DNA from 3 places in the Lysinimonas soli genome. Region 1 is predicted to be linked to each of the others. Evidence: predicted binding sites of a transcription regulator. Region 1 holds the regulator's gene; each other region holds the start of a gene.
The links. Region 1 encodes HrcA, which represses chaperone genes, less so after heat shock. Its sites were predicted from a motif close to TTNGCACTCGNNNNNNNCGAGTGCNAA; they were not measured.
Positions count from the first base shown of each region.

Region 2: a site for HrcA is predicted at 5,680-5,706, ahead of ACFPJ4_RS12420 (Hsp20/alpha crystallin family protein). Genes of this name have one in related genera too.
Region 3: a site for HrcA is predicted at 4,720-4,746, ahead of groES (co-chaperone GroES). Genes of this name have one in related genera too.

Region 1 covers NZ_JBHSMG010000001.1:1,338,788-1,349,054, reverse strand. The annotation lists gene lepA (translation elongation factor 4) at 1-1,298, shown strand, start outside; gene ACFPJ4_RS06420 (DUF1990 family protein) at 1,327-1,989, shown strand; gene ACFPJ4_RS06415 (acyl-CoA dehydrogenase) at 2,047-3,837, shown strand; gene hemW (radical SAM family heme chaperone HemW) at 3,939-5,165, shown strand; gene ACFPJ4_RS06405 (DUF4870 domain-containing protein) at 5,190-5,558, opposite strand; gene ACFPJ4_RS06400 (DUF4870 domain-containing protein) at 5,640-6,038, opposite strand; gene hrcA (heat-inducible transcriptional repressor HrcA) at 6,271-7,326, shown strand; gene dnaJ (molecular chaperone DnaJ) at 7,339-8,445, shown strand; gene ACFPJ4_RS06385 (16S rRNA (uracil(1498)-N(3))-methyltransferase) at 8,691-9,419, shown strand; gene ACFPJ4_RS06380 (histidine triad nucleotide-binding protein) at 9,473-9,826, shown strand; gene ACFPJ4_RS06375 (PhoH family protein) at 9,918-10,267, shown strand, end outside.
Region 2 covers NZ_JBHSMG010000003.1:128,597-138,863, forward strand. The annotation lists gene ACFPJ4_RS12385 (hypothetical protein) at 1-798, shown strand, start outside; gene rplJ (50S ribosomal protein L10) at 1,051-1,566, shown strand; gene rplL (50S ribosomal protein L7/L12) at 1,621-2,007, shown strand; gene ACFPJ4_RS12400 (MGMT family protein) at 2,250-2,570, opposite strand; gene ACFPJ4_RS12405 (GNAT family N-acetyltransferase) at 2,576-3,028, opposite strand; gene ACFPJ4_RS12410 (NADP-dependent isocitrate dehydrogenase) at 3,189-4,436, shown strand; gene ACFPJ4_RS12415 (YdeI/OmpD-associated family protein) at 4,468-5,076, opposite strand; gene ACFPJ4_RS12420 (Hsp20/alpha crystallin family protein) at 5,157-5,627, opposite strand; gene ACFPJ4_RS12425 (SDR family oxidoreductase) at 5,740-6,435, opposite strand; gene ACFPJ4_RS12430 (helix-turn-helix domain-containing protein) at 6,539-7,435, shown strand; gene ACFPJ4_RS12435 (FAD-dependent oxidoreductase) at 7,429-8,937, opposite strand; gene ACFPJ4_RS12440 (FAD:protein FMN transferase) at 8,934-9,821, opposite strand; gene ACFPJ4_RS12445 (FMN-binding protein) at 9,832-10,267, opposite strand, start outside.
Region 3 covers NZ_JBHSMG010000002.1:751,882-762,148, forward strand. The annotation lists gene tsaE (tRNA (adenosine(37)-N6)-threonylcarbamoyltransferase complex ATPase subunit type 1 TsaE) at 1-125, shown strand, start outside; gene tsaB (tRNA (adenosine(37)-N6)-threonylcarbamoyltransferase complex dimerization subunit type 1 TsaB) at 196-813, shown strand; gene tsaD (tRNA (adenosine(37)-N6)-threonylcarbamoyltransferase complex transferase subunit TsaD) at 810-2,333, shown strand; gene ACFPJ4_RS11285 (DUF4190 domain-containing protein) at 2,408-2,854, shown strand; gene ACFPJ4_RS11290 (hypothetical protein) at 2,955-3,326, shown strand; gene ACFPJ4_RS11295 (THUMP-like domain-containing protein) at 3,402-4,577, opposite strand; gene groES (co-chaperone GroES) at 4,820-5,116, shown strand; gene rarD (EamA family transporter RarD) at 5,222-6,241, shown strand; gene ACFPJ4_RS11310 (ABC transporter substrate-binding protein) at 6,282-7,532, shown strand; gene ACFPJ4_RS11315 (ABC transporter substrate-binding protein) at 7,691-8,968, shown strand; gene ACFPJ4_RS11320 (ABC transporter ATP-binding protein) at 9,142-9,945, opposite strand; gene ACFPJ4_RS11325 (ABC transporter ATP-binding protein) at 9,942-10,267, opposite strand, start outside.

The DNA.
Region 1 (10,267 bases):
TGCTCGACCGCGTCGTGGAGCTGATCCCGGCGCCGAGGGGCGACGCCGGCGCCCCGGCCCGCGCGATGATCTTCGACTCGGTGTACGACACCTACCGCGGCGTCATCACCTACGTGCGCATGATCGATGGCAAGCTGAGCCCCCGCGAGCGGGTCCAGATGATGTCGACCAAGGCCGTGCACGAACTGCTCGAGATCGGCGTCAGCTCCCCGGAGCCGACCCCCACCAAGGGCCTCGGCGTCGGCGAGGTGGGGTACCTGATCACCGGCGTGAAGGACGTGCGCCAGTCCAAGGTCGGCGACACCGTCACGAACGCGGCGAAGCCCTCCACCCAGGCGCTCCCCGGCTACACCGACCCGAAGCCCATGGTGTTCTCGGGGCTGTACCCGATCGACGGCAGCGACTACCCGATCCTGCGCGAGGCGCTCGACAAGCTGAAGCTCTCGGATGCCTCGCTCAACTACGAGCCCGAGACCTCGGTCGCGCTGGGCTTCGGGTTCCGCTGCGGATTCCTCGGGCTGCTGCACCTCGAGATCGTCACCGAGCGTCTCGAGCGCGAGTTCGGACTCGACCTGATCGCCACCGCGCCGTCGGTGCCGTACGAGGTCACCACCGAGGACAAGAAGCACTTCACGGTCACCAACCCGAGCGAGTTCCCGACGGGCACCAAGATCGCGAGCGTCAGCGAACCGATGGTGAAGGCCGCGATCCTGGCGCCGAAGGACTACGTGGGCACCATCATGGAGCTCTGCCAGAGCAAGCGCGGCAGCTTGCTCGGCATGGAATACCTCGGCGAAGACCGGGTCGAGATCCGCTATTCCATGCCGCTCGGCGAGATCGTGTTCGACTTCTTCGACCAGCTCAAGAGCAAGACGGCGGGCTACGCCAGTCTCGACTACGAGCCCAGCGGCGAGCAGGATGCCGATCTGGTGAAGGTCGACATCCTGTTGCAGGGCGAGGCGGTCGACGCGTTCAGCGCGATCGTGCACCGTGACAAGGCCTATGCTTACGGGCTGCTGATGACCGAACGGCTGAAGAAGCTCATCCCGCGCCAGCAGTTCGAGGTGCCGATCCAGGCTGCGATCGGCGCCCGGATCATCGCCCGCGAATCCATCTCGGCGATGCGCAAGGACGTGCTGGCCAAGTGCTACGGCGGCGACATCACCCGCAAGCGCAAGCTGCTCGAGAAGCAGAAGGAGGGCAAGAAGCGGATGAAGATGGTCGGCCGCGTCGAGGTCCCCCAGGAGGCGTTCATCGCCGCGCTGTCGGGCGACGTCGAGAAGAAGGACAAGAAGTAGCCGACGGCGCGCCCGTAAAATCGGCGGCATGGCCGTGACCGAGCACCCTCCGCTGTGGCAGATCCCGGTCACCTACGCCGCCGTCGGCGCCACCCAGGCCGACGATCTGCTCAGGTACCCGCCCAAGGGATTCCGCCCGATCGAGCAGCGCGTGCGGATCGGGCACGGGCCCATCCGGTGGGAGTACGCCTGGGTTCAGACCCTGAGCTGGGGCATCCAGCGCCAGGCGGGGTTCCGCGTCGAGGTGCTCGACAGCCCCATCGAGGTCAGCGAGGGCACCTACCTGCCGGTCGCGTTCGACGGGGAGGGCACTCCCGTGCAGCCGGCGACGACGGCGGGCGACGGGGAGCTCGTGTTCGCTCCCGACGGCTCCGCCCTCGTGCGCCCGGGTGACACCGCGCTGCTGAAGTGGCGGCTCTGGCCGGCGAAGATCCCGGCGCGCGTGGTCTACGTGATCGACGAACCCGACCGCAAGGGCTTCGCCTACGGAACGCTGCCGGGGCATCCGGAGCGCGGCGAAGAGGCGTTCGTCGTCGAACGGCGGGCCGACGATTCGGTGTGGCTCGTCATCCGCGCGTTCTCGCGCCCGGCGAACGCGTTCTTCTGGGCGGCGTACCCGGCGCTGCGGCTGCTGCAGGCCGTTTTCACCGATCGCTACAAACGCGCCCTGGCAGGACCGATCGACGAGTAGTGGACAAGGACCAAAGACTCACCTGATCGGCAGAAGGCGAGCGTAAGCTCACATTCCGTGAGCGACTACCGACCCCCCGTATCCGATCTGGCCTTCATCCTCGAGCACATCGTCGGCTACGACGAGATCTCGCAGTTCCCGGGCTTCGAGCACGCCGACCTCGACACCGTCACGGGACTGCTCAGCGAGGCGGGGGATTTCGCCGCGGAGGTCATCGCCCCGACGAACCGCGCGGGGGACACGCACGGTGCTGTGCGGAATCCGGATGCGACGGTCACCACATCCCCGGGCTTCAAGGAGGCCTACGCCAAGCTCGTCGAGGCCGGGTGGGCGTCGCTCCCGTTCCCGGAGGAGTTCGACGGCGGCGGGTTCCCGGCGGTCGTCGGGCTGGCCATCCAGGAGATGCTGCTCGGCGCCAACATGGCGTTCTCGCTCGCTCCGCTCCTGACGCAGGGCGCCATCGACGCGCTGCTGCACTACGGCAGTGCCGAGCAGAAGGCGCTCTACCTGCCGCACATGGTCTCCGGAGAGTGGTCTGGCACGATGAACCTGACCGAACCTCAGGCGGGCTCGGACGTGGGCGCCCTCGTGACGAAGGCCGTCCCGCGCGATGACGGCACCTTCGGCATCACCGGTCAGAAGATCTTCATCACCTACGGCGAGCACGACATGGCCGAGCAGATCGTGCACCTCGTGCTGGCGCGCACCCCGGGCGCACCGGAGGGAACCGCGGGCATCTCGTGCTTCATCGTGCCGAAGTTCCTGCTCAACGAGGACGAGTCGCTGGGCGAGCGCAACGGCGTGAAGGTGCTCTCCATCGAGCACAAGATGGGGATCCACGGATCGCCGACCTGCGTCATGGAGTACGACGACGCCACCGGCTACCTCATCGGGGATCTGAACAAGGGCATGCGGATCATGTTCGTCATGATGAACAGCGCGCGCCTCTCGGTCGGCAACCAGGGAGTCGCGTTGAGCGAACGCGCGTACCAGCAGTCGCTCGCGTACGCCCAAGAGCGCCACCAGGGAGCGGCCGTCGTGCCGGGCGGGATCGTCCCCGACGCGCCGATCATCGATCATCCCGACGTGCGGCGGATGCTGATGACGCAGAAGAGCTTCATCACGGCCCTTCGGAGCCTGATGCTCTACAACGCCGGCGAGACCGATCGCAGTGTCCACCACCCTGACCCGGACGTGCGCGCCCGCGCCACCGAGGTCGTCGCGCTGCTGACCCCGATCTGCAAGTCGATGGGCACCGACCTCGGCAACGAGCTCACCTCTCTCGCGCTGCAGATCCACGGCGGCATGGGCTTCATCGAAGAGACCGGGGCCGCACAGCACTACCGCGACGTCCGCATCGCCGCGATCTACGAGGGCACCAACGGCATCCAGGCCGCTGATCTGATCGGGCGCAAGCTCGGGGTGCGCGGCGGCGCTTCGGTGATCGAGTTCCTCGCGCAGCTGCGTGAGCTCGATGGCGAGTTGGCGGGCGCGGGCGAGGAGTTCGCCAGCATCCGGTCGAACTTCATCGAGCAGCTCGACAAGCTGCAGCAGACCACGAACTGGATGCTGCGCACCGGTGCCGGCGATCCGGCGGCGGCGCTCTCGGGCTCGAGCCCGTACCTGCGCCAGTTCGGTCTCGTGGTGCTCGCCTGGCTGCTGGCGAAGGGTGCGCTTGCCGCCGCCCCGCTGGACCCGAGCGTGGCCGAGACCCGGCTCGTGCTCGCGCGGTTCTTCGCCGAGCAGCAGTTGCCGGCCGCGAGCGGGTTCGCGGCGGCGGCCACCGCCGGAGCCACCGACCTGTTCGCGCTCGACGCGGGCCAGTTCGCCGACCTCGTGAGTCGCTAGCGGCGACGTCCTGCCGATCCGTCCCGGTCCGGGCGCCGGCGCAGTCGCGTGGGCCGTCGCAGGCGATGCCGTGGCGAATGACGGGGGACAATGGGGACACCATGCCCTCCGCCCTGCCGCTCGCCGACCCCGCACCCGCCGACGGGCTGCTGCCCGCCTCAGTGGTCGACGGCTGGAATCAGCGCGACTTCGGCGTCTACGTGCACGTGCCGTTCTGCCGCGTGCGATGCGGCTACTGCGACTTCAACACGTACACGGCCGATGAGGTCCGCGGCGTCAAGCAGAGCGACTACGCGGGGCAGGCCCTGGTCGAGATCGCCCGCGGGCGGGAGGTGCTCGCGGCGACCGGCGCGGTGTCCCGTCCGGTCTCGACCGTCTTCTTCGGCGGCGGCACCCCGACTCTCCTGCCGGTGAGCCAGCTCGCGCAGCTGCTCGACGGGGTCCGTCAGGCCTGGGGTCTCGCGCCCAGCGCCGAGGTCACGACCGAGGCGAACCCCGATTCGGTCGGGCCGGAGTCGCTCGCCGAGCTCGCGGAGGCAGGCTTCACGCGGGTCAGCTTCGGGATGCAGTCGGCGGTGCCTCGCGTGCTGGCGACCCTCGAACGGACCCACGATCCTGCCCGGATCCCGCTCGTGGTCGAATGGGCGCGCGCGGCGGGGCTGCAGGTGAGTCTCGACCTGATCTACGGAACGCCGGGGGAGACCCTGGATGATTGGCGCGCGTCTCTCGACCTGGCGGTGGCGCAGCATCCGGATCATCTGAGCGCCTACGCGCTGATCGTCGAGAGCGGCACCAAGCTGGCACGCCAGATCGCGCGCGGCCAGGTGCCCGAGCCCGACGACGATCTGCAGGCGGACATGTACGAGCTCGCCGACGCGACCCTCTCGGCGGCGGGCTACCAGTGGTACGAGCTGAGCAACTGGTCGCGGGATGCCGCCCATCGCTCGCGTCACAACCTCGCCTACTGGACCGGTCAGGACTGGTGGGGCGTGGGCCCCGGGGCCCACTCGCACGTCGGCGGAGTGCGCTGGTGGAACGTCAAGCACCCCGCCGCCTACGCCGAACGGATCGCGGCGGGTGTCTCGCCCGCCGCGGGGCGGGAGACCCTCGACGCCGAGACGCGTCGCACTGAGACGGTGCTGCTCGGCAGCCGGATCGTCGAGGGCCTGCCGACCACCATGCTCGACGCGTCGGGTCGGCGCGAGGTCGCGAGCCTGATCGCCGACGGTCTGATCGATGGACGGGCGGCCCTCGCCGGCCGAATCGTGCTGACTCTGCCGGGACGTCTGCTCGCCGACGCCGTGGTGCGACGCCTCCTCGGCTCCTAGCCACCCTCGGCAGGGGGCAGGGGGCTACTTCACGAACTCGATCGCGACCGGATAGCGGTAGAACTCCCCGCGGTTGGCGGCCATCGCGGCGATGATGCCGAACACGATGTTGAGGACGGCGACCGCGGCGAGCACGAAGAAGCCGATGACCACGAAGGCGAGCACGACGCCGACGAGGTAGCCGATCAGCACCGTCAGCTGGAAGTTGAGCGCCTGCCGGGTGTGCCAGCGGACGAACGGGCCGCGGTCCTTGAGCACGAGGTAGCCGATGAGCGGCGCGAGCCAGTGGAAGAAGATTCCCCCGATGTGCACCAGTGTCGCCCACATCTTCTCGTCGGCGGGACTCATGGTGGGCTGTGCGGCGGTGGGGTCGGCGGGCGGCAGCTGCGTCATCCCGTCAGTCTGGCGCATCGAAGGCAGACAGCACGAGAGCCGGACCCGAAGGCCCGGCTCTCGTGGAGAATCAGTGTGCGACTACTTGATCCAGCGGATATTGACCGGGTAGCGGTACGAGCCGCCGCCGTTGACCTTCACGCCGCCGAGGATCGCGAAGATGATGTTCACGATGATCACGGCCCAGATGACGAGCGTGATCAGCAGGGCGAGGATCCAGCCGACGACCGGGATGAAGCCCAGGATCAGGTTGACGATGTTGCCGGCGATGATGATGCCCGTCACGTTGATGGTCCAGTTGAGGGCCTCCTTGCCCTCGACGGCAACCTTGGGGCCGCGGTCCTTGAAGACCAGGTAGATGATGAGAGCCGGCAGGAGCAGGATGATATTTCCGAAGTGAGCGAACGAGGCCCACTGCTTGTCCTCTGCCTCGGTCAGCGGCGCTGCCGGCTGCGGGGCGGCGGGGGCGGGTTCGGTCATGGTATGTCGCCTTTCGATGTGCGGGGTGGACCCGGGGTTCTGAGAAAGAGCACGGGCTGGCGCCTTCGCTGGCCTCCGAAGAGGAGTGGCGCAAGCACAGACACAAGGTAGCGCCTCGCAAATGGCGGGTGCAACGACTTGGTAACGGTGTGTCGCGCTATTATTAGCAGTCAGGTGGGGCGAGTGCTAAGCCCCTGCCGCAGGGGCGATGGATGACGGAAGGCGGTGCACGATGGTCTCGGAACGCGGTCTCGAGGTGCTGCGCGTCATCGTGCAGGACTACGTCGCCTCACGCGAACCCGTCGGATCGAAGACGATCGTCGAACGGCATTCCTTCGGCGTCTCGGCCGCGACGATCCGCAACGACATGGCGCAGCTGGAGGAAGAGGAGCTGATCGCGGCACCGCACACCTCCTCGGGGCGGGTCCCGACCGACAAGGGGTACCGGGTCTTCGTCGACCAGCTCACCGAGGTCCGGCCGCTCAGTGCGGCCCAGCGCACCGCGATCGAGGCGTTTCTCGGGCAGGCGGTCGACCTCGACGACGTGCTCTCGAGGACGACGCGGTTGCTGTCCCAGCTCACCAATCAGGTCGCGCTCGCGCAGTATCCGTCGTTCGGCATGGCACGGGTGCGCCACATCGAGGTCGTGGCGCTCGGGCCGGCCCGGCTCATGACGGTGCTCATCACCGACACCGGACGGGTCGATCAGCGCCTTCTCGAACTGTCGGGGCTCGGCGACGTCGTGCTCGGCGAGGAGTTGCTCGGCGAGCTGCGCGGCAAGCTCAACGCCGAACTCGGTGGCAAGTCACTGGCGGAGGCCGGGCAGCTGTTGCGCGCATTCGCCGGGTCGTTCGCCCCTGTGCACTCGGCGATCGTCGAGGCGGTCGCCGCGTGCCTCTCGGAACAGGTCGCCGCCAACCGGCAGGATCGCCTCGTCATGTCGGGCGCCGCGAACCTCGCTCGCACCGAGGGAGACTTCAGCGGGAGCATCTATCCTGTCCTCGAAGCGATCGAAGAACAGGTGATCCTGATCAGGCTGTTCAGCGAGATGGAGATCGACGCCGACGGAGTGTCGGTCAGCATCGGTCGCGAGAACCAGGGCTTCGGGGCCGATGCCGGCCAGCTGAGCGAGACGAGCGTGCTCGCCTCGGGGTACTCGGCATCCGGGGGGAGCGTGGCACGTCTCGGCGTGCTCGGTCCGACCCGCATGGACTATTCGAACAACATGGCAGCCGTGCGAGCCGTCGCTCGCTATCTGACGCGGCTGCTGGGTGAAGAAAGCGCGTGAGGAACGGTAAGAGTGGCTGACCACTACGAGGTTCTGGGGGTCGACCGCGCCGCGACACCAGAAGAGATCAAGAAGGCGTACCGCAGACTGGCCCGCGAGCTGCATCCGGATGTCAATCCGAGCGACGACGCGGCCGAGCGCTTCAAGCTGGTGACGCACGCCTACGACGTGCTGAGCGATCCGGATCAGCGCGAGCGCTACGACCTTGGCCCGCAGGCCGGCTTCGGCGGCGGGGCCGGCGGGTTCGGATTCGGCGACATCTTCGAGACGTTCTTCGGTGCGGCACAGGGGCGTACGAGCGGCCCGCGGTCCCGTCGAGAGCGCGGCCAGGACGCCCTGCTGCGCATCGAGATCGACCTCGACGAGGTCATCTTCGGCACCAAGCGCGAGGTCGACGTCGACACCGCGATCCTGTGCGAGACCTGCGCCGGATCGTGCTGCGCGCCGGGCACCTCACCGGTCACCTGCGATATCTGCCGCGGAACCGGGTCGATCCAGCGTTCCGTGCGCTCGCTGCTCGGCAACGTCATGACCTCCTCGCCCTGCGGGACCTGCCGCGGGTACGGAACGGTCATCCCGAACCCCTGCCCCACCTGCGCCGGCCAGGGCCGGGTGCGCGCCAAGCGCACGGTCACCGTCGACGTGCCCTCGGGCGTCGACACCGGCATGCGCCTGCACCTTCCCGGCGAGGGCGAGGCCGGCCCGGCCGGTGGACCGAACGGCGATCTCTACCTCGAAGTCAAGGTCAAGCACCACGACGTCTTCAGCCGCAACGGCGACGACCTGCTCGCCACCCTCGAGGTGCAGATGACGGATGCCATCCTCGGCACGACCGCGACCCTGGCGGCCCTCGACGGCGACGTCGCGATCGAGATCAAGCCCGGGGTGCAGAGCGCCGACATCGTGACCGTCAAGGATCGCGGGATCACCCACCTGCGCGGCGGCGGACGCGGTGATCTCAAGGTGGGCATCCAGGTGGTGACGCCGGTGCGGCTCAACAGCAAGGAGCAGCAGCTGATCAAGCAGTTCTCCGAGAGCCGCCGGCCCGTGCCACCCGAGTTCGCCACCTTCCAGCAGGGCCTGTTCGCCAAGCTGCGCGACCGCTTCCTCGGGATCTAGCACTCCCTGCCGTTGGGTGGGCCCGCGGGCGGGGAGCTGGCCGGCTGGCTTGCGCCGACACCCGCGGTTGCGTGCCGACGCGATTCAGGCCGACACGCCGTGTTGCGCCGTGGATCAGGATGCGGCTCCGGCGTGTTGCCCGCGGCATCCTGAATCCCGCACAGGAGGGGACGGGGCGGGACGGCGCGGCGCGGGATGGGCAGGACGGGAGGCCCGCCCTGCGCCGGACGTGGCACGCTGGACCCATGGCGTCCCTGTACCTGAATCCCGAACTCGAACCGGCGGATGCCGAACTCGGCGCGCGCGTGAGCGTCACCGGTGATGAGGCGCGGCACGCGGTGCAGGTAGCCCGCGTGCGGCTCGGCGAACGGATCGCGATCGGCGATGGATCCGGCTTCGTGGCCTGGGGTGCCGTGGTGACCGCCGAACCCGGCGAACTCGCCATCGAGGTCGACGAGGTGCGGCACGATCCCGAGCCGGAACCTCCCCTCTGGCTGGCCCAGGCGCTGGCCAAGGGTGACCGCGACGAACTGGCGGTGCAGGCGGCGACCGAGCTGGGGGTTTCCGGGATCATCCCGTGGGTCGCCGAACGCTCGGTGTCGCGGTGGGAGGGCGCGAAGGTCGCGAAGGGGCAGGACCGCTGGCGCACGATCGTGCGCGAGGCGAGCAAGCAGGCGATCCGATCGCGCGTTCCGGAGGTCGCAGGCCTCGCGACGAGCGGGGAGCTGGCCCTCCTGCCCGGCGTGCTGTTCGTGCTCGACCCGCTGGCGACGGTGCGCCTCAGCGAGGTGCCACTCGGGGAGGAGCGCATCACGCTCGTCGTCGGGCCGGAGGGCGGCATCTCGCCGCGCGAGTTCGCGGCGTTCGAGGCAGAGGGCGGCGTGCGGGTGCGGCTTGGCCCCGAGGTGCTGCGCACGTCCACCGCCGGGCCCGCCGCGCTCGCGGTGCTCAATGCGCGGCTCGGGCGCTGGTGACGAGCCGGCCCACGACCGGGCGCTCGACGACCGGGCACCTTAAGATGGATGACATGCCGACCGCCGAGCCCACGATCTTCGAGCGCATCGTCGCGCGCGAGATTCCGGCGACGGTGGTGTACGAGGACGACCGCATCATCGCCTTCGAAGACATCGCGCCGAAGGCACCGGTTCACCTGCTCGTCGTGCCCAAGACGGCGCAGTACGCGAACGTGACCGAACTCGCCGCCGGCGACCCGCAGCTGCTCGCGGATGTGGTGGCCGTCGCCCAGAAGCTGGCCGATCGGTACGCGGGCGGTCAGTACCGGCTCATCTTCAACACGGGACACAGGGTCGGGCAGACCGTGTTCCACGTGCACGCCCATGTTCTCGGGGGCGACCAGTCAGAAGGCACCCTTGGCTTCTAGCGAGTTCCCGGGCGGCCCGAGCGGTTCGGCGGCGAGCGAGCCGGTCGGCAACCAGACCGCCCGCGCCGAGTTCTCGGTCGACGGCGTGGCGATGGTGCGTCTGCTCGGTCCCCAGGACCGTCTGCTCACCACGATCGAGCACCAGTACCCCGACGTGACCGTCCACGTGCGAGGCAATCGAGTGACCCTCGAGGGCCCCGACGAGCAGGTGCGCGCCGCCGAGCGTCTCGTGCAGGAGCTCATCCAGCTCGTGCGCAACGGGGCCGATCTCGGGCCCCTCGACGTGACCAGTTCGGCACGGATGCTGGAACGCGGCGATGGCAGCCCGGCCGAGGTGCTCAGCCAGGCGATCCTGACCGGGCGCGGCAAGAGCATCCGGCCCAAGACGCTCGGCCAGAAGGCCTATGTCGACGCGATCGACCTCAACACGATCACCTTCGG
Region 2 (10,267 bases), on a different contig from region 1:
ATGTCGCAGGTTCCCGCCGCCGCCGCGCTCGTGCGCGACACCGCGACCGGAGCCTGGCTCGCGCTGGCCGACGGGGTGGTCACGCCGCTCGTCGCGGGCTCGTCCGGTCTGACGACGCCGGCCCCGGTCGACTCGCTGCGGCTTGTCGCGGGAGCCACCCCGGTGCCGGTGCAGGGCGACCCGAACACGGGACTCCTGCTGGCGATCGGTCTCGTGGCGGCGATCGTGGTGATCATCCTCAGTGCGCTCGTCGTGCAGAGCCGTCGGCAGAGGCGGATCGCGGTCGGTTCGGCGGGGGCGGGCGGCGGGCAGCAGGCCGCGCCGGCACCGCCTGAGCCCGTGGTGACCCCGGCGTCAACGGTCGAGCCGGCGCGCGCTCCGTCGCCGGCGGCCGCCCCTGTTCCATCGCCCGGCGCGCACTCCCCGCGGTCCACCCCCGGATCACGCGCCACCCCGGTCACGAAGCCGGCCACGTCGAAGCCGCCCGCCTCGAGATCGGCCGGACGCACGGCGACGACCGCCGCGGCATCCGGCAAGCCACCGGTGCAGAAGCCGCCCGTGCAGAAGCCGCTGGTCCAGAAGCCGCCCACCCAGAAGCCCGCCGCGCGGAAGCCGAAACCCGCGCAGGAATCCCCTGCCCAGCCATCCGCCGAGTCGTCGGCATCCACTCAGCCGAAGCCCGGCGCCAAGCCGAGGCAGACGCCGAGAGTCGGGCCGAAGCCCGACACGACGCCCCCCATCGCCCCCGGCTCGACGTCGGCCGGCGACACGGCCCCCGAGGCGACGACGGAGGACTGAGCCCGGTTTGCCAGCGCGGGCGTCGTCGCGTACTCTAGTCAAGGCCGTAGACCGCTGGTCTCCGCCGTGTCCGTAAGGGCGCGATGGACGAAGTCCCATCGGGAAGAGATTCCCCGGGAGCCCGCGCAGGCGTGTGAAGTGATTTTCCTGGTTTTCTGGGTATGAGCTCCGTGCGTTCTGCGCCGGAGCTTTTTCGATGTTCAGCCGGCGGAGTGCGGCCGCATCCATGAATACCAACCAGGAAAGAGCGCCATGGCGAACAAGGAAGCAACGGTCGCCGAGCTGACGGACTTGTTCCGCACCTCGAACGCGGTCGTGCTCACCGAGTACCGCGGTCTCACGGTGGCGCAGCTCAAGCAGCTGCGCGGCAACATCCGTGAGCACGCGAGCTATGCCGTGGTGAAGAACACGCTGACCAAGATCGCGGCGAACGGGGCGGGTATCACCGCGTTCGACGACGAGCTTGCCGGACCTTCGGCCATCGCCTTCGTTCACGGTGACACCGTGACCGTCGCGAAGGCTCTGCGTGACTTCTCCAAGGCCAACCCCCTGCTCGTGGTGAAGGGCGGCTATTTCGATGGCGCCCCGCTCTCAGCGGCAGAGGTCGGGCAGCTCGCCGATCTCGAGACCCGTGAGGTGATGCTGGCCCGCCTGGCCGGCGCCTTCAAGGCCTCGCTGTTCGGTGCTGCCTATCTGTTCCAGGCGCCGCTGTCGAAGGCCGTTCGCACGGTCGACGCGCTGCGCGAGAAGCAGGAATCCGCAAGCTGACCGTCCACCCGGACGAGCTCATCACCCATCTGAACCACAAGCAAGGAGAAAGAAATGGCAAAGCTCAGCACTGACGAGCTGCTCGAAGCGTTCAAGGAGCTGTCGCTCATCGAGCTCAGCGACTTCGTGAAGAAGTTCGAGGAGACCTTCGAGGTCACCGCCGCTGCCCCGGTCGCCGTCGCGGCCGCTGGTGCCGGCGCTGCTGCCCCGGTGGAAGAGGTCGAGGAGAAGGATTCCTTCGACGTCGTCATCGAGTCGGCCGGCGAGAAGAAGATCCAGGTCATCAAGGAGGTGCGCACCCTCACCAGCCTCGGGCTGGGCGAGGCGAAGGCGCTTGTCGACGGTGCGCCGTCGACCGTCCTCGAGGGCGCGAACAAGGAAGCCGCCGAGAAGGCCAAGGCCGTTCTCGAAGAGGCCGGCGCGACCGTCACCCTCAAGTAGTTTCCCGCGGCGCGAGCCGCATGCGCGAAGGCGCCGTCCGGTCACGGGCGGCGCCTTCGTCGTTTCCGGGGGCGGGCGTTCGCGCGTTGGCGCGAGCACGGTGTCGGGCCAGGGCGCGCGTTGCGGTCGCTGCGTGCGCGTGGCCACGTGTCATCCGACATCGTGCTGGGCCGACCGCGGGGTCGGGCGGCGAGGCCGGTGCGGGCCGGGCTTGGCCGGCGACGGGCGGGCGGCGTCGCGGGTCAGGCGCTCGGGTCGTGGCGCGCCGTCGCGAGGTCGATGCGGAAGGAGTCGCCCGACCACCTCAGCGGCGTCCCCTCGGTGCGGTAGTACTCGAGGGCGCGGGCCTCATGGTCGGCGACCGGGTGTCCGGATGCCCGCACCACCCGCCACCACGGAACGTCCCCGCCGTACCAGGCCATCACCGCTCCCACGGCGCGCGGAGCGCGCGAGCCGATCGCGGCCGCCACGTCGCCGTAGCTCATGACCATGCCAGGCGGAATCGACGCGACCACCGCGAGCACGGCCTCGGCGAACTCGGGGTTCGGCTCGCGCGGCGGCATCTGCCCTACAACTCGAGGGCGCCGAGGTTCTCGCCGTACGGCGTCTGCCCCACCACGACGAACCCGACCGCCTTGAAGAACTTCTCGGGCCCGGCCTCGCCGCTGGCCCATACGACCGTCGCCCGGGAGAAGCCGCGGGCGCGGGCCTCGTCGGCGAAGGCCTTCACCGCGAACCGGCCGACGCCCATGCCCTGGGCGCCTTCGGCGACCTCGATGCGCCAGAGCGCGGCCCGCAGGTAGTCCTCGGGCGAATCCGCGTCGAACGACCCCATGACGTACCCGACCACGCGCTCGCCGTCGAGCACGACTCGTGGCCACGAACCCGAGGGGTCGAGCTCCTCTTCGGCGTGGGTGTAGGTCTCGGGCTTGAGGAATGCCTCCTGGCCCGGTTTGAGCGTGAGACCGTTCGCCGCGACGATCGTCTGGGCGGTCAACTCCTGCAGGGTCAGGTCTGCCATCCCCCCAGGCTAACCCGCGCGGGCCACCAGCGCGGAAGTCTCTCGATATCGAGATATCTGGAGAACGCGATAAGCTGATCCCCGGCCCGCAGGATGGGCCGAACGACTCAGGCAGACGTGGCGCGAACCGCGTCCGTGCCGCGCAACGTGTGCGCCGTCGATGCGACGGCACACGGAAAAGAGGAGAGACGTGGTCGAGAAGATCAAGGTCGAAGGAACGGTCGTCGAACTCGACGGCGACGAGATGACCCGCATCATCTGGCAGTTCATCAAAGACCGCCTCATCCACCCCTACCTCGACATCGACCTCGAGTACTACGACCTCGGGATCGAGAACCGCGACGCGACCGACGACCAGGTCACGATCGATGCGGCGCACGCCATCCAGAAGCACGGCGTCGGCGTCAAGTGCGCCACCATCACCCCCGATGAGGCCCGCGTCGAGGAGTTCGGCCTGAAGAAGATGTGGAAGAGCCCGAACGGCACGATCCGCAACATCCTCGGCGGCGTCATCTTCCGCGAGCCGATCATCATCTCGAACATCCCGCGCCTGGTTCCGGGCTGGAACAAGCCGATCATCATCGGCCGCCACGCCTTCGGCGACCAGTACCGCGCCACCGACTTCCGCTTCGAGGGCGAGGGCACGCTCACCATCTCGTTCCAGCCGAAGGACGGCGGCGAGGCGCAGAGCTTCGAGGTCTTCCAGGCGCCCGGCTCGGGCGTCGCGATGGCCATGTACAACCTGGATGCCTCGATCCGCGACTTCGCGCGCGCCTCGCTGAACTACGGCCTGGCCCGCAACTACCCGGTGTACCTCTCGACCAAGAACACGATCCTCAAGGCCTACGACGGCCGCTTCAAGGACATCTTCGCCGAGATCTTCGAGGCCGAGTTCAAGGCGCAGTACGACGCCGCCGGACTCACCTACGAGCACCGCCTCATCGACGACATGGTCGCGAGCGCCATGAAGTGGGAGGGCGGCTACGTCTGGGCCACCAAGAACTACGACGGCGACGTGCAGAGCGACACGGTCGCTCAGGGCTTCGGGTCGCTGGGCCTGATGACCTCGGTGCTCACGACCCCCGACGGCAAGATCGTCGAGGCCGAGGCGGCCCACGGCACGGTGACGCGCCACTACCGCATGCACCAGCAGGGCAAGCCCACCTCGACGAACCCGATCGCGTCGATCTACGCCTGGACGCGCGGCCTGCAGCACCGCGGCAAGCTCGACGGCAACCAGGCCCTCATCGACTTCGCCGCGACCCTCGAGGATGTCGTGATCACAACGGTCGAGAGCGGCAAGATGACGAAGGACCTGGCCCTGCTGGTCGGACCGGACGAGCCGTGGCAGACGACCGAGGACTTCCTGGACAGCCTCGACACCAACCTCAAGGCGCGCCTGGGCTGAGCCCCGCCGGGGGCGAGGGACCCCGCCTGCCTCAGGGCGTCGGCGGGATGCCCTTCTTCTGCGGGTGCGGCGTCTCGCCACGGGCCAGGGACTCGACGAAGCCGGCGATCTTGGCCGCCCGCGTCGTCGCGCGCTTGACGTTGTCGATGCGGAAGATCACGGAGAAGCGGTTCTGCGCCGTGAGCGACTCGAACACCGCCGCGGCGGCCGGGTTGGCGTCGAGTGCGGCGCGCAGGTCGGCGGGAACCGCCGTGGTCGCCTGCCGATAGGCGGCATCCCACCTGCCATCGGCCTTGGCGTGCTCGATCTCGCGGTGGCCCGCCGGGCGCATGCGCCCCTCGGCGATCAACCGCTCGACGTACTCGCGGTTGCGTTGCGACCAGAGGCTTCGGGGCCGCCGAACGCTGAAGCCGACGGTGAAGTAGTCGTCGTCGACGGGGCCGGCCTGGCCGTCGATCCAACCGAAGCAGAGCGCGACCTGCAGCGCCTCGGCGTGCAGCATGCCCGGGGCGGACGATCCGGTCTTGCGCAGGCGGAGCCGCACGGCATCCGGGCGGTCGGCGGTCTCGGAGTCGAGCCAGCGTTCCCAGTCGTCGGCCGTCTCGAAGAACAGCTCCGGTTTGTCGGCGTGGGCCACCATGCGATGACGCTACTGCGAGCGACCGACGGCGAACGACGAGGGGCCCGGAGCAGAATCGCTCAGGGCCCCTCGAGGGTGATTCACGCGGTCGCGGACTCCGTCGTGGTGGAACCGCCGGTCGTCTCGGCGTGCGTCTCAACCGCGGTCGGCCCCGAGGAGGTCTGCACCTCGATCTTGCGCGGCTTGGCCTTCTCGCTCACGGGGATCACGACGCTCAGCACGCCGTTCTCGTAGTTCGCCGAGATCGCGGTGGTGTCGATGCCCTGGCCGAGGTTGAACTGGCGCAGGAACGAGCCGGCGTTGCGCTCACGGGTGATCCACTTGACGCCCGCCTGGCTGCGCGGGGTGCGCTCGGCGCGGATGCTGAGCAACTGGCCGTCCACGTCGATGTCGACGCTGCCCGGGTCGATGCCCGGCAGGTCGGCGTTGAGCACGTAGTGGTCGCCGTCGCGATACAGGTCGATCGGCATCAGCCGGGGGCCCTGGCGCGAGTCGAGCAGCTCCCCTGCCACGCGGTCGAACTCGCGGAACGGGTCGAAGAACATTGCCATCTGGTCCTCCTGAGGATTGACATGAGTCTTGATGACTCAACTTTTCGCCAGATTAGCACTCTCGGTATGAGAGTGCCAGACCCCGGCGATGCTGCTCGCCGAGGGCGAACATTCACCAGGGAACCGTGCCGGAGCGGTCTTGGAAGGTGCCCGTCGGACCGTCGCGATCGATCGTGGCCAGACGGATGATCGCGTCCGTGCCCTCCCGAACGGTCTGCGTCCCGCTGTTCCCGTTGAGATCCGTCGCGGTGTATCCGGGATCGACGGCATTGATGCGCAGCTCGGGGAGCGCCTTGGCGTATTGGACCGTCAACATGAGGACCGCGGCCTTCGATGCGCTGTACGCCAGCGAGGGGAAAGGCCACTCCATCCGCGTCGGGTCGGTGACGATGCTGAGCGAGCCCAGTCCGCTGCTGACATTGACGATGACCGGGTTCTCCGACTTGCGCAACAGGGGAAGCGTGGCGCGAGTGACTCGGACCACCCCGAAGACATTGGTGTCGAAGGTCGTCTTCATCTGTTCGGCACCGAGCTCATCGGCAGTGGCTCGACCACCCGTGATGCCCGCGTTGTTGACGAGCACATCGAGGTGACCCTCGTCGTCACGGATGCGGTCGACGGCCCGTGCGACCGAGTCGTCGTCGGTGACATCGATCAGCACGAACCGAGCGCCGAGCGCCTGCGCGGCTGCGCGCCCGCGTTCTTCGTCGCGGGCGCCGAGATAGACGATGTGGCCGAGTTCAAGCAGACGGCGGGACGCCTCGTAGCCGAGGCCCTTGTTGGCTCCGGTGATCAGTGTTGTGGTCATGCCCTCGAGTCTGCGCGGACGGCATCGGCCCATCCAGTGCGTGCCCGACGGGGGGACCGTCAGTACCACCCGGGGTTCCGGCTCCAGGGCGCAGACTGGAGCGATGGAACTCGAGCTCGCTGCCGCATTGCGTGCCTGGCGCGATCGGGTGACCCCGGGCGCCGTGGGCGTCGCCTCGGGTGCCGGCCGGCGGGTGCCGGGCCTGCGGCGCGAGGAGCTCGCGGCGCTCGCGGGCGTCTCGGTCGACTATCTGGTCCGGCTCGAGCAGGGCCGCGCCCGCAACCCGTCTCCGCAGGTGATCGGCGCACTGGCGCACGCCCTGCGGCTCACCGTCGAGGAACGGGATGCCCTGTACCGCATGGCCGGCGTCGCTCCTCCGTCAGCGGGGACCGTCCCACGACACGTGCCGCCGGGCATCCAGCGGATGATCGACCGACTGGCCGATACCGCACTCGCCGTGTACACCTCGGGCTGGGAGATCGTGCAGTGGAACGCGCTCTGGGCCGCGCTGCTCGGCGATCCTTCGCCGTGGCAAGGCCGGGAACGCAACCTGGTCTGGCGCGTCTTCACCGTCGGGGAGGGCCGCGTGCATCACGAAAAGGCCGGTCGGGATGCCTTCGAGAGCGGTATCGTCGCCGACCTGCACATCGCGGTCGGGCGGTATCCCGACGACCGGGAGCTGGTGGCCATGATCGCCGAGCTGCGGCGGCGCAGTGCTCGGTTCGCGACGCTGTGGGACCGCTATGAGCTGGCGCCGGGGACATCGACCCGCAAGACGATCCGGCATCCCCTCATCGGTTCGGTCGATTTCGACTGCGACGTGCTCACGGTGCCGGGGAGCGATCTTCGCATCGTCGTCTACACCGCCGCACCGGGGAGCGCGGCCGCCGACGGGCTCGCGCTCTTGCGCGTGACGGGGATCCAGGAGTTGGAGTCCGCGGAGCCGTCAGCGGGTGAGCGGGTCGTCGAATCGCTCCGTCGCTCGCCGCAGGCTCAGTAGCCGATGAACACGTCGGTGACGGTCCGGCGTGCGCCGCTTCTGCGCAGGGCCTTCGCGAGACTCGCGACGAGCTCCGGCGGTCCGGAGAGGTAGCTCGTGCGGGACGCCGCATCCGGAACCGCGGAATGGATCATCGCCGCGGTGACGGGCCCGGCCCCCGCCCAGCTCCAGCCCGCGGGCAGTTCGATGGGTGGCGTCGGCGAGACGACGATCACCCGGCAGCCGGCGGCGCGCAGCGCCTCGGCGAAGGCGAGCTCGTCGGGGCTCGAGACCGAGTACAGCAGCACGATGTCGCGCCGCTCGCCGACCGCCGCCGCGTGCTCGAGCTGGCTGACGAACGGCGTGATGCCGATGCCGGCCGCCACGAGCAGCAGCGGTCTGCCGAGGTCCTTCGGCAGCACGAAGTCGCCGCCCACCGAGGTGGCCGACACGACGGCGCCCGGTTCGAGCGCGAGAAGCGCCGCCTTGAAGCTGCTGGATCGCTCCGGCAGACGCATGGCGAAGCGCACGGTGCCGCCGTCGCCGGGTGCCGACGCGATGCTGAAGACCCGACGCCAGCCGCGCGAGTCGGTCTTGGCGTGCGGGAGGGTGAGCTCCATGTGCTGGCCCGGGGTGAACCGCACGGGGGCCAGCGGGCGGAAGTCGAACCGCCAGCTCGTCGCGGTGAGGGGCGAGCGCCCCAGGAAGACCAGTCGGATGCCGCGCCGCTGCCCCGCGAAGAACGCCAGCAGGTTGCCGATCAGCAGGGCGAACTCGGGGGTCGAGGTGAGCGGGCCCGCCGTGAACTGCAGGTAGAACAGCACCCCGACGATCGCCGCCTCGGCGAGCTGCTGCCAGCGCCGGGGCGGCAGCGTGAGCGGTTCGTCGAGCATGAAGCCCGCGAAGAACACCAGGGGAAGCGAGAGCAGGGCCGTCGAGATGCCGTCGACGACGGGCACGCCGTGCACGGCGCTGCGCACGACCACGTTGGCGGTCGCCACGACGAGGAAGACCAGGGCGAGCGGGAACCGCCGGGTGCGCCACAGCACGAGGAACGCGCCGATCGCCACGACGGGCAGCAGCAGTGGCGTCGCGACCCACCAGACGCTGAAGTTCAGCCCGGTGAGCCCGACCACGAAGGCTCCCAGCGCCGCCGGGTTGAAGACGTGCCGCCCGCGGAACGCCAGGAGGTACTTCGCGAGCACGGCGACCACCGAGGCCAGGGCGAGGGCCGCGAGGCCGAGCAGATCGAGGGTCGGCGGGAAGATGAACAGCAGCAGCAGGGCCGTGATCGCCGTCGAGCTGAGCTGCGGCCGGGTGTTGACGATGAGCCCGGCGACCCCGTTGGCGAGATACGACGACAGCAGCAGCACGGCGCCGCTGGCCAGCAGCGCCAGGGGCGAGAACGACAGCTGACCGAGGGCGCTCCGCACGAGCGCCACGGCCGCGATGGCGACGAGGCAGATGACCACGAGCCCGTACATCGTCACGCGTCCGAGGATGCGGTCCAGCCATGCGGTCATAGGAACAACTCTCCTGAGAACGAGGGCGAATGTTCGACGCGCCCGTCGGCGAACATCCTGATGGTGATCACGTCGTGGGCGCGGTACAACTGCGGATCCGTGTCGAAGAACAGGGCGGTGGCCGCGCCGTCGGCGATCATGGCGCTGGCGGCGATCGCCCAGCTCGCGACCACCGCGCCCGTCGGCAGGCCTGTCACGGCGTCGAGCACGTGGTGCAGGCCCTCGCCCCAGGCGCGCCGATTCGCGGCGCTCGCGCACAGGGCGAGGCGGGCCGGGTCGTCGCCGCTGAGATCGACGACGCCGATGGCCTTGCTCGGGTCGCCCGGATGCTCGAGCGCGACCCGCAGGGGCACGCCGCGGGTGACCAGGTCGCCGCCGGCATCCACGACATGGCGACGGATGCCGTGCTCGACCAGCACCGCGCTCACCAGGTCGACGAGGCGGCCCTTCCCCGCCGCGCCCAGGTCGAGCAGCACCGGCGTCACCGTGTCGAGGAACTCGCCGTCCCAGGCGATCGCGTCGTCCCAGGCGGGCACCCGGGCCGGCGTCGAGGTGGGGACCAGCCGGTACTGCGCGTCGTAGCCGAGCGATTCGAGCGCCCGCCCGACGAGCGGCGACACCCGACCGCCGCTCGCCTCGTAGAGCTCGCGGTAGTACCCGAGCAGCTCGGGGGCGTCGTCGGGCAGGCGGTGACGACCGGGGGAGCGGGCGATCCGGGTGACGAGGGAGTCGTCCCGGAAGCGCGACCAGTCGCGATCGAAGCGTTCGATGCGCTGCTCGACCGCGGCGCGCGCGTCCTCCGGGACCGGTTCGGCGGTGTCGATGCGCCATCCGGTGCCGATCGCGTCGAAGGTCCAGGCGACCGGAAGCGGATCGACGATCATCGAGTGCCGATCAGGACTCGAGGGCGTCGGCCTTGATGCTCTTGAGCGCCGCGTTGAAGCCGGCGCTCGTGAGCGAGGAACCGGCGACCCGGGAGACGCTGATCGTGTCGATGTCCTTGCCGACCACGAGCGCCGAGATGCTGCTGGCGAACTGGCTCTGGAACATCGCGGGATTGCCGTTCGTGGCGTGCGGGGTGACGGTGACCGCCGTGACCTTGTCGCTCGAGAGCGTGACCTTCACCGAGATCGATTCGGTGCCACTCGGGGCCTGGTAGCTGCCGTCGGCGCTGTAGGTGCCGTCCTTGTACGACGCGCTCGCACTCGCCGTCTCGCCCGTGGAGGAGCCGGCGGACGCGCCGGTGTTCGCGGGCGAGTCGGCACTCGCGGTCGAGGAGCAGCCGGCGAGGGCGCCGACCAGTCCGAGGCCGGCGAAGCCGATGGCGAAG
Region 3 (10,267 bases), on a different contig from region 1:
CGATCGGCTCGACGACCGAGCCGACGGCCGAGCAGCTCGCCGCCGAGGAGCCGCGCCGGCTGACGATCGAGGGCGTCGGGGGGCGAGGGCAGGAGCTCGAAGCTCGACTACTGGCGACCGGCTGAGCCCCCGCGCCCCGCCGCCCACGGGCCCGCCCCGCCAACCCCGCCGCCCGCGCACGATTAGGCTCGGGGCGTGCTGCTCGCAATCGATACCTCGGCGGGGACCAGCGTCGCCGTGGTCGACCGCGACCGCGGCATCCTCTCGCAGTTGGACGAGGCCGACACCCGCCGTCACGCGGAGGTCATCGGCACGCTGATCGCACGGGCCCTCGAGCGAGCGGGGATCGGCCCCGCCGAACTCAGCGGAGTGGTCGCCGGCATGGGCCCCGGTCCGTTCACCGGACTGCGCGTCGGGATCGCCGCGGCGCGGGCCTTCGCGGCCGGGATCGGCAAGCCCGTCGTGCCATTGATCTCGCACGACGCCTTCGCGCTCGACCTGGATGAGCCGCTCCTCGTGGTCACGGACGCCCGCCGCCGCGAGGTGGCCTGGTCGAGCTACGCGGCATCCGACGGACTCGGCCTGCCGGTGCGGATCGGCGGGCCGGCGCTCGCGACCCCCGATGGTCTGGGAGCCGAGGTGGACGGCTACGGAGCCTTCCGCCGCCTCGACGCGGCCGCGATCCCGGCCGGCGCCCTCGGGCTGCTCGGCGAGCGCCTGTATGCGGCCGGACGGGATTTCGGGCCGAGCGAGCCGCTCTACCTGCGTCCGCCCGACGTGACCCTCTCGGCACCGAAACGGGTCACCGGATGACCGACGAATCGCGGTCCCTGCGCCGCGCCACGCCCGACGATCTCGACGCGATCATGGAGCTCGAGACCGCGACCTTCGAGCGCGACGCGTGGTCGCGCGACATGATGCGGGCCGAGCTCGAGAGCCCGCACGGGTACTACCTGATCGTCGAGAGCTCGGGCTCCGGCGCGCCCCGGCTCGAGGGCTACGCCGGGCTGCTCGCACCGGCAGGGGCGGGGCAGGGCGACATCCAGACGATCGCGGTGGCGCCGATGGTGCGTCGGCGCGGCCTCGGACGCGTGCTCATGCGCGCCCTGCTCGACGAGGCGCGCCGACGCGAGGCGAGCGAGGTCTTCCTCGAGGTGCGTGCCGACAACCCGCACGCCCGCGAGCTGTACCGCTCGCTCGGCTTCCGGCAGATCGCGGTGCGGCCGAAGTACTACCAGCCGGACGGCGTCGACGCCCAGATCATGAGGCTGAAGCTCGGGGAACCCCTGGTGCTCGGCATCGAGACCAGCTGCGACGAGACCGGCATCGGCATCGTGCGTGGAACGACCCTGCTGGCGAACACGATCGCGAGTTCGATGGAGCAGCACGCCCGCTACGGCGGCGTCGTGCCCGAAGTGGCCGCGCGGGCCCACCTGGAGGCGTTGCGCCCCACCCTGGACGCCGCGCTCGCCGAGGCCGGCGTCACCCTCGCCGAGCTCGACGCCATCGCGGTCACGAGCGGGCCGGGGCTCGCCGGGGCCCTCATGGTCGGAGTCGGAGCCGCCAAGGCGCTTGCGCTCGCCCTCGGCATCCCGCTCTATGCCGTCAACCATCTGGTCGGGCACGTCGGCGCCGACCTGCTGCACGCCCCCGATGAGCCGGCCGAGCCGCTTGCCCTTCCGACGGTCGCGCTGCTCGTCTCGGGCGGTCACACCTCGCTGCTGCTCGTGCGCGACCTCGCCAACGACGTCGAGCTGCTCGGCGAGACCATCGACGATGCGGCGGGGGAGGCCTTCGACAAGGTCGCGCGGCTGCTCGGACTGCCGTATCCGGGAGGGCCGCAGATCGACCGCGCGGCGGCATCAGGAGACCCGACCGCGATCCGCTTCCCGCGCGGGCTGACCGCCCCCAAGGATCTCGTCCGGCATCGCGACGACTTCTCGTTCTCGGGCCTCAAGACCGCGGTCGCCCGCTGGGTCGAGGCCGCGCGCGACCGCGGCGAGGGGGTCTCCGTCCCGGATGTGGCGGCGAGCTTCCGCGAGTCCGTCGCGGACGTGCTCACCGCCAAGGCGATCGCCGCGTGCCAGCGACTCGGGGTGCCGCGTCTGCTGCTCGGCGGCGGCGTGGTGGCCAACGCGCGAGTGCGCGAGCTGGCGCAGGAGCGAGCGGATGCCGCGGGCATCACCCTGCGCATCCCGCCGCTGTCGCTCTGCACCGACAACGGGGCGATGATCGCGGCGCTCGGAGCGCGGCTCATCGCCGAGGGGCACGAGCCGTCGGCGCTCGACTTCGGCGCAGACTCGACGCTGCCGGTCACGACGATCCAGGCCTGATCGCGACTGCTCTCGGCCGGTCGGGCGCGGGACCCGCGTTGACACCGCGTGCGACCGCTGCGAGCATGGCGGTCATGTCTGAGAATCCCCCGGCTTCCCCGGTTCCGCCCGTCCCGCCGGCGTCGGATGCCACGGCCGTGACGCCGCCGGCACCCAACCCGTACGCCCAGCCGAACCCGTATCCGCAGCCGAATCCGTACGCCCAGAATCCGTATGCCCAGCCGAACCCGTACGGCGCCGCCGGACAGCCCTACGCCCCCGGGGTCGTGGCGCCCAAGACCAACACCCTGGCGATCGTGTCCCTGTGTCTCGCCCTTTTCGTGTCGGTCGCCGCAATCATCTGCGGCCACATCGCCCTGAGCCAGATCAAGCGCACCGGGGAATCCGGTCGCGGGCTGGCGTTGGCGGGGGTCATCGTCGGCTACGTCGTCACCGGGTTCTGGGTGCTGTACTTCATCTTCTTCATCGTCATCGTCGTGCTGGCGGCCTCGACCGGAGGGTATTCGTCCTCGACCTACTGAGGCACGCTCATCGTTCGAGCTCGGCACCGCGTTGACAGCTTTCTCTCAGGCTGGGACGATGGCACCGCCACTACATCAACGACTGAAGGAGCAATCGGACATGACCGATGCAACGCCGACACCACCGACCCCTGAGCAGCCGGCGGCAGCGCCCGCTCCGGCGCCGGCTTACGCCGCCGCTCCTGCCGCGGCCGCGCCGAAGCAGACCCTGAGCCTGCTCTCGTTCATCTTCGGCATCGCGAGTGTCGTGTTCAGCGCCGCGCCGCTGCTGCCGCTCGCCGCCGGAATCGCCGCGATCATCCTCGGCGTCAAGGCCCGCAAGTCGGAGCCGGGTGCCCCGAAGTGGATGGCAACGGTCGGCATCATCACGGGAATCGTGGGCATTGTGCTCAGCATCATCCTCGGCCTCGTGATCTACATCCTTCCGCTGATCTTCCTCGCCTCGTACGGTGGCGTGGTCAGCAACTACTGAGCAACGTGAGCAGTGGGGCCGGGCGCATGCGCCCGGCCCCACTGTTGTTGAGCGAGGCGGATCCCGTCGAGCGCGTCAGAGCCGCTCGGCCAGCAGGGCGACCCGTGCGCCCGCGATCCGGGTCAGCACGAGGGTCGCGCTCGCGTCGCCGCGCAGAGCCAGTCGGGCGCGGAACGCGGCGGGATCGACGTCGACGCCCCGCTTCTTGATCTCGAGGGCGCCGATACCGCGAGCCGCGAGCTGCTTCTTGAGGATCTTCACATCGAGCGGGAACCGCTCCAGCACGCGGAAGCCGGCGCCGAACGGGGTGGCGGGAGGCGTGTCGCTCGTGATCCACGCGATCGTCGGGTCGAGCATCCGCCCGTCGACGCGGCGGGCGAGGTCGCCGATCAGGCGCGCCCGGATGACCGCGCCATCCGGTTCGAGCAGGTAGCCGCCGAGCGCGCCGACCGCCGCGTCCGGGCTGTCCTGCGGGGCGGACAGCTCCGCCGCCGACCCGGATCGCAGCACCAGGGCGGCACGTCCCACCTCCGGCCGGGCGAGCACCCCCGACCACACCGCGAGCTCGACCACCTCGCCGTCGACCGAGACCCACTGCGCCTCGACGCCGTCCGGGATCAGCTCGCGGTCGAGTCCCGGGCCGAGTTTGATGCCGGTCGGCAGTCTCTCGGCGAGCGCGAACGCCCAGTCGAGTGGGGGCGACCAGTCGGCGGGATCGTCGAGGCGGCGCCCGCCGGCACGACGGGCCGGGTCGAGCCAGACCCCGCCCACGCCGGTGAGGTCGATCTCGGTCGCGTCGCCCAGCTCCACGCGCGCCGCGGCGAAGGGGGCGAGATTGAAGCTCGCGATCGCGGCGGTGACCTCGTCGCGTTCGACCGCGAGCACGCCGAGATCGAGCGCCGCCATGGCGAGGGCGTCGGCGCCGATCCCGCAGCCGAGATCGGCGACGACGTCGATGCCCGCCCCGGCGAACCGGCCGGCGTGCAGGGAGGCGACGCTGAGCCGGGTGGCCTGTTCGAGGCCGTCGGCGGTGAACAGCATCCTGCTCGCGAAGTCGCCGAACTTCGCGCGGGCCTTGGCCCGCAACCGGGCCTGCGTGAGCACGGCCGAGACCAACTCGGCCGGGTGCCCCTCCGCGCGCAGCCGGGAGACGATGCGCACGACATCGGCGGACGCCTCGATCGTGCCGACCTCGTCGAGCAGGCGGAGCCCCTCCGACGAGAGCAGCGCGCGCAGCTCGGCGACATCCATCTGCTCACGCTAGCCTGCCTGCCAAATGAAGGAGATGCGAGCGGACAGCGACCGATTCCCGAGGAACCTTGGCGATGCCGGCGCGCATCTCCTTCATTTGGCACGGGGCGGGGCGCTCGGGAGGCGCTGCGAGGTGCGGGGATTGGCACTCGCATTGATCGACTGCTAACGAAGGGCCTATAGTTGTCCTGGCACTCTCGAAGGGAGTGTGCCAACCCCAGAGTTTCAGAAAGAGGTCAAGCGTGTCGGTCTCCATCAAGCCGCTCGAAGATCGCATCGTGATCCGTCAGGTCGACGCCGAGCAGGTCACTGCGTCCGGACTCGTCATCCCGGACACTGCGAAAGAGAAGCCCCAGGAGGGTGAGGTCGTCGCGGTCGGACCGGGTCGCATCGACGACAACGGCAACCGCGTTCCGCTCGACGTCAGCGTCGGCGACAAGGTCATCTACTCCAAGTACGGCGGCACCGAGGTCAAGGTCGGTGGCGAGGACCTGCTCGTGCTGTCGGCGCGCGACGTGCTCGCGGTCGTGCTGAGCTAACTCCGCATCACCGATCCCGCCATCGTCTGGCGAGATCCTGCCGAAAGGCCCCGCGGCGATGCCGTCGGGGCCTTTCGCGTGCTCGGGCGGGGCTACGCTCGGGGGGTGTCGAACCCCGAGCCTCGCGCGGCGGGGGAGGCGTCCGTCGGGGCGGCCACCGGCTCCCCGGCACCGCGCACCGCACCAGCCCCGGCCGGCCCGCCCGTCACGGCCACGCCGACCCGACTCGCCGCCGGCCTCGCCTTCTCCCTCGGCTCCTACGTGCTGTGGGGCTTTCTGCCGGTCTACTTCCTCGTGCTGGCCCCCACCGGGGCGTTCGAGATCGTCGCCTACCGCATCCTGTTCTCGCTGGCCTTCTGCGCGATCCTGCTGACGGTCACGCGCGGCTGGGGACGCCTGATCGCGATCGCGCGCCAGCCGCGCATCCTGCTCACCCTGGCGGTCGCGGGCGTCTTCATCTACGTCAACTGGCAGGTGTTCGTGCTCGCGGTCACGAGCAACCGGGTCGTCGAGGGTGCGCTCGGATACTTCATCAACCCTCTGTTCACCGTGCTCCTGGGCGTCGTGCTGCTGCGCGAGCGGCTTCGTCCCGCGCAGTGGGTCGCCGTCGGCATCTCGGCGGTGGCGATCGTGATCATCGCCGTCGGCTACGGCAGCTTCCCGTGGATCGCCCTCGCTCTGACCCTGTCGTTCGGTCTCTACGGCTTCATCAAGAAGCGCGTCGGAGGTCGTGTCGACGCCCTCAGCGGGCTCGCCCTCGAGACGGCATGGCTGACTCCCGTCGCGGTCGTGCAGCTGATCGTGGTCGCGACGAGCAGCGGGCTCACCCTCGCGGGCCACGGACCGGTGCACATCGTGCTCGTGGTGCTGGTCGGCGCCGCGACCGGGATTCCCCTGCTGCTGTTCGCCGCGGCGGCATCCCGGCTGCCGCTCATCGCGATCGGGCTCACCCAGTACCTGACGCCGGTTCTGCAGTTCCTGCTCGGGGTGCTGATCCTCGGCGAGGCGATGTCGACGACCCGCTGGATCGGCTTCGTGCTGGTCTGGGTCGCGCTGATCGTGCTGACCGTCGATCTGGTGCGCGCCGCGCGTTCGCAGCGACGCGCCTTCCGCTCGGCCGCCTGAGCTGCGGTTAGGGTCGGTTCGAAACCCGAAAGGACTCAGGATGCCGCGCGCCGTCACCCGAGTCGGAGCAATCATCGCGCTGCTGGCGTCGGCCGCCCTGCTGACCGCCTGCACGACGCAGCCGATGCCGACCCCCACGCCCACTCCGTCGGCGACCCCGCTCGGCGACGGCATCCTGCGCATCGGGACGCTGTTCCCCTCGACGGGCGCCACCGCGTTCCTGGGCGCATCGCAGTTGGACGCCGTCAAGGTGGCGGTCGCCGACATCAACGCGGCCGGAGGCGTCAACGGCAAACCGGTGGAGCTCGTCAGCGACGACTCGGGCGACGCGAGCACGCAGACCGCCGAGGCCTCGCTCGCCGACCTCGCCAAGAAGGGCGTGGACGTCGTCATCGGGCCGAGCTCGTCGGTGCTCTCTCAGCGACTTCTGACCGCGGCACAGGCGGCCCGCATCCCGCTGGTGTCGCCCGCGGCGACCTACCCGCAGCTGTCGACCCTCGACATCGAGGGCATCTTCTTCCGCACGATCGCCTCGAGCGCCCACCAAGGGGTCGCCTTGGGGACGCTGCTCCCGTCGAGGAAGCAGCTCAAGGTCGCGGTCATCGCCTCGAGTGACGCCGTCGGCCAGTCGATCGTCGCCCCCCTCGGCGACACCCTGTCGCAGCACGGGGGCAGTCTGGTGGCCAACATCGCACTGACCGCGTCGTCGGATGCCGGTCAGCTCGCCGCGCAGGTGAAGGCGGCGGCGCCGGATGCCGTGGTCCTCGACACCCTCGACAACGGCGCGCAGACCAAGGCCGTCATCACCCAGCTCAGCGCGGCGGGCTTCGGCGGAGCGAAGCTCTGGCTCACGGCGCAGAACCTCGCCGACTACTCGCAGGCGCTTCCCGCCGGTGCGCTCACCGGCGTGAACGGAATCCTGGAGGGGGCGGATGCGTCGGCCGCCTTCCAGGCGAGGCTCAAGGCCGTCGACCCCGGGGTGTCGTCGTTCCAGTACGCACCGGAGGCCTACGACGCGACGATCCTGGTGGCGCTGGCCGCGACGCTCGCCCACGACGACAACGGCATCGGGGTGGCCGCTCATCTGCGCAGCGCCTCGGTGGGCGGCATCAAGTGCACGAGCTACGCCGAGTGCCTCGACGTGCTCGAGAGCGAGCCGGCCATCGACTACGACGGGATCAGCGGCTCGGTCAACCTCGACGCCGCGGGAGACCCGAGCTCCGGCAGCTACGGGGTCTACGCGTACACGGCCGACAACAAGTGCGCCCGCACCGCGACCGTCACGGGCTGAGCGGCCCCCCAGGTAACGGAATGTAACGAATAGCCACGTTACGTGTCTGTAACGCGTTCGTAGTGTTGGGCGTCGCCGAGGCCAATACAGTGGCAGCACAGCGACCCGTATGCCGGGTCCTCGTTTTGAGTCACGTCAACAGTCCACTAAGGAGCACCATGCAGTCCGTGAAAGCCACAGCTTCACGCTCGAAGACCATCAGGGCCGCGGTCAGCGGTGTCGCCGTGCTCGGCGCCGCCGCCCTCGTTCTCAGTGGTTGTGCCGGCACCTCCGGCGGCACGAGCACCCCGAGCAAGACGCTCACGCTGAACATCGGCACGATCCTGCCGCAGACGGGTTCGCTTGCGACCCTCGGGCCGGCCGCCATCGAAGCCTCGAACCTCGCGGTGTCCGACATCAATGCGGCGAAGCAGGGCATCAAGCTCAACATCACCCAGAAGGACTCGGGCGACACCTCGACGAACATCGCGACCCAGTCGGTCACGAGCCTGCTCGCGAGCGGGGTCACGGCCATCCTCGGAGCCGAGTCCTCCAGCGTCTCGCTGACCGTCATCGACCAGATCTCGAAGGCCGGGGTCGTCCAGATCTCGCCGGCGAACACCTCGCCGACCTTCTCGACCTACGCGGACAACGGCTACTACTGGCGTACCGCGCCCTCCGACGTTCTGCAGGGCAAGGTGCTCGGGCAGAAGGTCCTGAAGGACGGCGCGACCAAGGTCGCGGTCATCTACCAGAACGATTCCTACGGCACCGGCCTCGACACCAACGTCACCAAGGCGATCACCGCCGGCGGCGGGACCGTCTCGGCCAACGTCGCGTTCGACACCGCCGCGACCGACTTCACCTCGGAGATCAACCAGGCGCTCTCGACCAACCCCGACGCGCTCGTCGTGATCTCGTTCGATCAGATCAAGACGATCGCCCAGGAGCTCGCGACCGACAAGTTCGACTTCAAGAAGTTCTACGGCTCGGACGGCAACTTCGGTGTCATCGACCCGAGCTACACGAACGCCGACATCGCGGGTGCCCAGTTCACCAACCCCGGTGTCAACGTGTCGGGTGACTTCAAGTCGAAGCTCGACAAGTTCACCGCCGCCGCCGGCGACAAGGCCCTGACCGCGTACTCGTACGCGCCGGAGTCGTACGACGCCATCGTGCTGCTGGCCCTCGCCGCCCTTCAGGGTGGCAAGACCGACGGTGCGACGCTGAAGGCGAACCTGCAGTCGGTCTCCGAGGGCGGCACGAAGTGCACGTCCTTCACGGACTGCGCGAAGCTGATCGCCTCCGGCAAGGACGTCAACTACGACGGTCTGTCGGGCCCGATCACCTTCGACAAGAACGGTGACCCGCAGCAGGCGTACATCTCGATCTACAAGTACACCGCCGGCAACAAGAACGAGTTCGAGAGCGCCGAGTTCGGCGACCTCAGCAAGTAACAGCTGCCCGCAACGAAGGGCCCCGGTCTTCGGATCGGGGCCCTTCGCCGTTGCTCGGAGCCGGCGTTCGCCCCAGACTCCGCGGCTCGCGAGTCACGACCGACGCTGCCGACAACCGGAGAGGGCCCCTCCCGTTCCCAGGAGGGGCCCTCACGCGATGGATGCGGCGGGGCTCAGCCGCCGACGGTCGGCGTCGAACTCGTCGCCGTGTGGTCGGTGGCGAGCGTGCCGAGGTACAGCTCGATGACCTTGGGGTCGTTCATGAGCGTGCGACCCGAGCCCGTGTAGGCATCCTTGCCCTGGTCGAGCACGTAGCCGCGGTCGCAGATCTGCAGGGCGCGGCGGGCGTTCTGCTCGACGATCATGACCGAGACGCCCGCCCGGTTGATCTGGGCGACGTTGATGAAGGTCTCGTCCTGGCGCACCGGCGAGAGGCCGGCGCTCGGCTCGTCGAGCAGCAGGACCGAGGGGTCCGTCATCAGGGCGCGCGACATCGCGACCATCTGACGCTCCCCGCCGGAGAGCGAGCCGGCACGCTGGGCGAGCCGTTTCTTCAACTCGGGGAACAACGACGCGACGAACTCGAGGCGCTCGGGGTAGACCTTGGGCTTCAGGTACAGGCCCATCTGGAGGTTCTCCTCGATGGTCAGGCTCGGGAAGACGTTGTTGTTCTGGGGCACGAAGCCGACGCCGCGGGCGACGAGCTTGTCGGCCTTCAGGCCGGTGATGTCGTCGCCGTTCAGGGTCACGGAGCCGCTGCGGATGTTGACCTGGCCGAAGATCGCCTTCAGCAGGGTGGACTTGCCGGCGCCGTTCGGCCCGATGATGCCCACGAGCTCGCCCTTGGCGACGTAGACGTTGCAGCCGTTCAGGATGTTGACGCCGGGCAGGTAGCCGGCCACCAGTTCGGTCGCCGTCAGCACGATCTCTTCGCTCGCGGTACGCGGGGTGACCTTGGGTGCGGCCTCGGTGCTCATGCGCCGCCCTCCTTCTCTTCGGCGAGCTCCTCCTGGATGACCGCCAGCAGGGGCGAGTTGTCGTCCTTCGCGACCTCGAGCTGACCGGTCAGGCTGCCGAGGTCGGTGTCGTGGTGGGCGCCCAGGTAGGCGTCGATCACGGCCGGATCGTCCATCACGGCATCCGGGTAGCCCTCGGCGACGATCTTGCCCTCGGCCATGACGATCACCCAGTCGGCGATCGTGCGCACCATGTGCATGTCGTGCTCGACGAACAGCACGGTCATGCCGGTGGTCTTCAGGTCGAGGATGTGGCCGAGCAGTGACTGGGTGAGCGCCGGGT